DNA from 2 places in the Ramlibacter sp. P4_H7 genome. Region 1 is predicted to be linked to the other one. Evidence: predicted binding sites of a transcription regulator. Region 1 holds the regulator's gene; the other holds the start of a gene.

Region 1 (3,198 bases):
GATACCGGCGGATGCCCGTCGGGCACGACTCCGCGGAAGTTCTTCTTCCCGCCATCCGTTCTGAGCATTCGCGCCGCTGGCGACACCGGCTCCTACGAATCGGTCTCCCTTGCCTCGGGCGATCGCGAGCACCCGCTGCTGGACACGGCCAACGCGCAGTCCGCCTACAACACCAAGGACATGTTCTTCATGATCAAGGACGTGGGGACGACGGTGGGTGCGCCGGTGGGCGCTCCGTCAACGGTGGACGCCAAACTCAGCGATTTGGTCAATGCGAAGCCCCTGAGTGCGACCAACAGCACGTGGGACGGCAGCGGTTCCGGCTTCTACATTCCCTTCGCCACCGGCGAGAAGGCGGTGAATGCGCCGCTGGCGGTCAACGGGCAGATCTTCTTTGCGACCAACCAGCCGATCCCGCGTGATAACACCTGCGTCGCGAACCTTGGTCAGGCGCGGGCGTACGCGGTGAGCCCGTTCGATGCCACGTCGGCAAACAACGTGTTGCAGGGCGGCGGTCTGCCTCCCAGCGCGGTGAGCGGCCTGATCATTGTTTCTGGCATCGACAGCAACGGAAGGCCGACGGAGACCTTGGAGAAGTTCTGCATCGGATGTGGCATTCCGGGTACCACAGGAACTCCACCGGGCACTCCCCCTTGCAACAGCGCACTGGAGAACTGCAACGTCGGGAAGAACATTCCCAAGAACTTGAAGCGCACGTACTGGTACAAGAAGTAGGGATCAGTCTGTGAGAACTTGGGCCAGGTTCATGTGACCTAGCGAACATTCAGCAAACGAAATCCGGCCGCCCCTCAGGTGGCCGGATTCACTTTCGGGGAGAGTGGCTGCCTTCTAGATTGGTCGGATGCCACATCCCACCCTGGCCGCTCTCGGAGGATTCACGCTCACCGAGATGCTGGCCACACTCGCAGCCAGCGCGACTCTGCTTTCTCTCGGAGTCCCTTCGATGGCGGGTGTACTTAACTCCACACGTGTCTCTTCAGCGTCGAGTGACCTGGTTGCATCGCTCATGCTGACCCGCAATGAAGCGATGAAGCGCCATGCGCGCGTGGTGATGTGCAAGTCAGCCGATGGCAAGACCTGCACATCACTGGGGACCTGGCAGCAGGGGTGGATCGTCTTCGTCGACAGCAATGGTGACGGCGAGCGTGCGGCGACGGAACCACTGCTGCAGTCCAAGCTACCCCTGGGCAGTTCGTTGCGATTCACGGCCACGAGCCCGGTGGCCAAGTACGTGAGCTACAGCCCGAGCGGCGCGACGCTGCTCGTGGGAGGCGGATTCCAGGCTGGGACTGTCACGGTGTGCAGCCAGTCCATGGGCGCAACCAGTGCGCGGCAGGTGATCCTGAGCGCCGGCGGACGACCCCGAACGCAAAAGGTGCAGCTTCCCTCCTGCAATTCCGCTTAGCGGCGGATCTCGTCCACCACGCTCTTGAAGTCGTCCACGTCCTCGAAACTTCGGTACACGCTGGCAAAGCGCACGTAGGCAACCTTGTCGAGCTTCTTGAGTTCGCGCATCACGAGTTCACCGATGCGGGAGCTGGGAATTTCGCGCACTCCGAGGTTCAGCAGCTTTTCCTCGATGCGTTCGACGGCGCTGTCAATCTGCTCCGTGCTCACTGGTCTCTTGCGCAGGGCCAGGTTCAAGGATGCCAGGAGCTTCGCGCGTTCATAGTCGATGCGGCGGCCGTCCTTCTTGACGACCGCGGGAAAGGTGACATCCGGCCGCTCGTAGGTGGTGAACCGCTTCTCGCAATGCGCACATTGACGTCGGCGCCGAATGAAATCCCCGTCCTCCGCCATGCGCGTCTCCACCACCTGGGTATCGGCATGACCGCAGAACGGGCACTTCATGGCATTGCCTTATTTGTAGACCGGGAAGCGGCGTGTCAGGGCGTTGACCTGCTCGCGCACCTTCGCGATGTTGGCTGCATCACGCGGCTTGTCCAGTACGTCCGCCACCAGGTTGGCGGTTTGCCGGGCCTCGTCTTCCTTGAATCCGCGGGTGGTCATCGCCGGCGTTCCGATGCGAACGCCACTGGTCACCATGGGCTTCTCGGGGTCGTTGGGAATCGCGTTCTTGTTGATGGTCATGTGGGCATCGCCCAGCACGGCCTCGGCTTCCTTGCCCGTGATGCCCTTGGACCTCAGGTCCACGAGCATGACGTGGCTTTCGGTGCGGCCGCTGACGATGCGAAGACCGCGCTGCACCAGCGTCTCGGCGACGACCTGGGCGTTCTTCACCACTTGCTGCTGGTAAATCTTGAAATCGGGAGAGAGGGCCTCCTTGAAGGCCACTGCCTTGGCCGCGATCACATGCATCAGAGGGCCGCCCTGCAGGCCCGGGAAAATAGCGCTGTTGATCGCCTTTTCATGCTCCGGCTTCATCAGGATGAAGCCACCCCGCGGGCCGCGCAGGCTCTTGTGCGTGGTCGAAGTCACCACGTCGGCATGGGGGACCGGATTGGGGTAGACGCCTGCCGCGATCAGGCCGGCGTAATGAGCCATGTCCACCATGAAGATCGCTCCCACGTCCTTCGCCACCTTGGCAAATCGGGCGAAGTCGATCCGCAGCGAATAGGCGGACGCGCCGGCGATGATCAGCTTCGGCTTGTGCTCGTGCGCCTTGCGTTCCATTGCGTCGTAGTCGATGGCCTCTTCCCGGTTCAGTCCGTAGCTCACGACGTTGAACCATTTCCCGCTCATGTTCAGCGGCATGCCATGCGTGAGATGACCGCCTTCTGCGAGGCTCATGCCCATGATGGTGTCTCCAGGCTTGAGGAAAGCGAGGAAGACGGCCTCGTTCGCCTGGGCTCCGGAGTGGGGCTGCACGTTGGCAGCCGGGGCGCCGAACAATTGTTTGATTCGGTCGATCGCCAGTTGCTCGGCCACGTCGACGTTCTCGCAACCGCCGTAGTAGCGCTTGCCAGGGTAGCCCTCGGCGTACTTGTTGGTGAGCTGGGTGCCTTGGGCTGCCATGACCGCGGGCGAGGCGTAGTTTTCGCTCGCGATCAGCTCGATGTGTTCTTCCTGGCGGCGGTTTTCCGCCTGGATCGCGGCCCAGAGTTCGGGGTCGGTCTGTGGAATGAGGATATTGCGGTCGTACATGGCAGTCCTTCGGACGGGATCCCTGTTATCTGAACAACAAGGGCTGCCCAGGCGAACGGCGGAACGTGGACA
Region 2 (3,198 bases), on a different contig from region 1:
TCGCATCGGCGAAGGCGCCGGCGATCAGCGGGCCGGCCACCTGCCCGAGCGAGATGATGATGGCCGACAGGCCCAGGATCATGCCGATCGCCGCCAGCCCGAAATAGTCGGCGCGCAGGGCCTGCATGAACGGCCCGCGCAATCCCCAGGCCACGCCGTGCAGCACGGCAAAGGCGCCCAGCATCAGCGGGTCCGTCGCCCAGGTCAGCATCAGCAGGCCCAGCGAGTGTGCGAGCATGCAGACCGCCGCCACGTATCGCTTGTTCCAGCGGTCGCCCATCGCCGCGCCCAGCAGCACGCCGCAGCCCTGCGAGATCGTCATCAGCGTGATGACGAAGGAGGCCTGCGGCAGCGTGTAGCCCAGGCCTTCCTTCATGTGCGAGATGGCGTGCACGTTGACGGCCGTCACCACCAGCAGCGCGAACGCGTGGCCCAGTCCCAGCAGCCAGAACGCGCGCGTGCGCAGCGCCTGCGCCGGCGTGAAGGAGCGCGCGGGCGCGGGCATCGTTCCGCCCAGCGTCGGCTCCGGCGGCGGCGCGGGCGGCAGGCCGTCCATGGTCTCGCCCATCTCGGCCGGATTGCGCCGGACGATGCGCGCCAGCGGCAGGCCGGCGCACAGCAGGATCGCGCCGGACAGCAGGGCCATGCGCTGCCAGCCGTGGTTCTGCATCACCCAGCCCACCAGCGGTGCGGCCAGGCCGCCGGCCGCGAGGCCCAGGCTCATGAGCGACAGGGCGCGCGCGCGGCGCCGCTCGAACCAGTGCACCAGCGCGACGGAAAACGGGAAGTAGCCGCACAGGCTGGTGGCCACCGCGAGGATCAGGATGGCGCCGTAGAAGTCGCCGAGGGTGCTGACGTTGCCGAGCGCGAAGTAGCCGATGGACAGCAGCACCACGCCGGCCTGCACCATCGCGCGCGGGCCGAAGCGGTCCACCAGCCAGCCCAGGATCGGGCCGAGCAGCGCGCCTTCGATCGATTGCAGGGCCGCCGCGCCCGACAGCGCCGTCTTGCTCCAGCCCTTTTCCTCCGACAGCAGCGCCACGTAGGCGCCGAAGGCCTGCACCAGCAGGGCCGAATGGAGGAACTGGAGCGCGGCGCCGGCAAAGGAAATGCGCCAGCCGTAGAAAAGTTTCAAGGGACTGCGGGATGGGACGGCCGCGCCAGTGTAGCGGCCGTCGCCGGGTCCGGTGAAAACCCGGATCGCGTGGCCGCGCGCGCCGAAGCTTGACGGCGGTCAAACACTAGATATGGGGTGTCCCGATACTTCGGGCCCTACATCTAGTGTGTTGAAGCGAAAAGAGGAGGCCCCATGAACACGTCCCCGCACTTGGCGCCGCGCGAGGTCATCAAGCGCAGCGGCGAACGCGCGCCCTTCGATGCGAAGAAGATCGAGAGCGCGCTGCAGCGCGCCGGCGCCGCCACCGGCGAGTTCGATGCGGACGAGGGCGCCCTGCTGTCCGCTCAGGTGCGCAAGGTGCTGATGTTCCGCTTCCACGGCCAGGCGCCGCAGATCGAGCAGATCCAGGACGTGGTGGAGCAGACGCTGGTCGCCGCCAACCACCTGCAGACCGCGCGGGCCTACATCGTCTACCGCGAAAAGCACGCCACCTTGCGTCGCGACCGGCAGACGCTGGTGGACGTGAACGCCTCCGTCAGCGAGTACCTGTCGCGCTCGGACTGGCGCGTCAACGCCAACGCCAACCAGGGCTACTCGCTGGGCGGGCTGATCCTCAACGTCGCCGGCAAGGTCACCGCCAACTACTGGCTGTCGCACGTGTACACGCCGGAGATCGGCGAGGCGCACCGCAGCGGCGACCTGCACATCCACGACCTGGACATGCTGTCGGGCTACTGCGCCGGCTGGTCGCTGCGCACGCTGCTGCACGAGGGCCTGAACGGCGTGCCGGGCAAGGTGGAGGCGGGACCGGCCAAGCACATGTCCTCCGCGGTGGGCCAGGTGGTGAACTTCCTGGGCACGCTGCAGAACGAGTGGGCGGGGGCGCAGGCCTTCTCCTCCTTCGACACCTACATGGCACCCTTCATCCGCAAGGACGGCATGACCTACCCGCAGGTGCGCCAGTGCATCCAGGAGCTGGTGCACAACCTGAACGTGCCCTCGCGCTGGGGCACGCAGACGCCGTTCACCAACCTCACCTTCGACTGGACCTGCCCGGACGACCTGAAGGAGCAGGTGCCGGTGATCGCGGGCGAGGAGATGCCCTTCAGCTACGGTGACCTGTCCGCGGAGATGGACATGATCAACCGCGCCTTCATCGAGGTGATGACCGAAGGCGATGCCAAGGGCCGCGTGTTCACCTTCCCGATCCCGACCTACAACATCACGCCCGACTTCCCCTGGGAGTCGGAGAACGCGATGCGCCTGTTCGAGATGACCGCCAAGTACGGGCTGCCGTACTTCCAGAACTTCATCAACTCGGAGCTGGAGCCGAACATGGTGCGCTCCATGTGCTGCCGGCTGCAGCTGGACGTGCGCGAGCTGCTCAAGCGCGGCAACGGCCTGTTCGGCAGCGCCGAGCAGACCGGCAGCCTGGGCGTGGTGACGGTCAACTGCGCGCGGCTGGGCTTCCTGTACCGCGGCGAAGAACCAAGCCTGTTCGCCGCGCTGGACCGCCTGCTGGAGCTAGGCAAGCAGAGCCTGGAGACCAAGCGCAAGCTGATCCAGCGCCTGATGGACCAGGGCCTGTTCCCCTACACCAAGCGCTACCTCGGCACGCTGCGCAACCACTTCTCCACGCTGGGCGTGAACGGCATCAACGAGATGGTGCGCAACTTCAGCGGCGGCGAGCACGACATCACCAGCGCCTGGGGCGAGGCCTTCGCGCTGCGCCTGCTGGACCACGTGCGCGAGCGCATCGTCGCCTTCCAGGAGGAGACCGGCCACCTGTACAACCTGGAGGCGACGCCGGCCGAGGGCACCACCTACCGCTTTGCGCGCGAGGACCGCAAGCGCTGGCCCGAGATCCTGCAGGCCGGCACCGACGCGCAGCCCTACTACACGAACTCGTCGCAGCTGCCGGTGGGCTTCACCGACGATCCGTTCGAGGCGATGGCGCGGCAGGAGCCGCTGCAATCGAAGTACACCGGCGGCACCGTGCTGCACCTGTACATGGGCGAGCGCCTGTCCAGCGGCGAGGCCTGCCGCACGCTGGTGCAGCGCGCGCTGACCAACTTCCGCCT

What was found. Region 1 encodes NrdR, which represses ribonucleotide reductase genes. Its sites were predicted from a motif close to CACNANATNTNGTG; they were not measured.
Region 2: the regulator NrdR is predicted to act here: its motif matches at 1,240-1,253, upstream of AC1DSA_RS01280 (ribonucleoside triphosphate reductase).

The regions. Positions count from the first base shown of each region.
Region 1 is NZ_JBFUKP010000021.1:39,281-42,478, reverse strand. It holds gene AC1DSA_RS21995 (pilus assembly protein) at 1-735, shown strand, start outside; gene AC1DSA_RS21990 (GspH/FimT family pseudopilin) at 863-1,426, shown strand; gene nrdR (transcriptional regulator NrdR) at 1,423-1,872, opposite strand; gene glyA (serine hydroxymethyltransferase) at 1,882-3,126, opposite strand.
Region 2 is NZ_JBFUKP010000001.1:250,585-253,782, reverse strand. It holds gene AC1DSA_RS01285 (MFS transporter) at 1-1,135, opposite strand, end outside; gene AC1DSA_RS01280 (ribonucleoside triphosphate reductase) at 1,310-3,198, shown strand, end outside.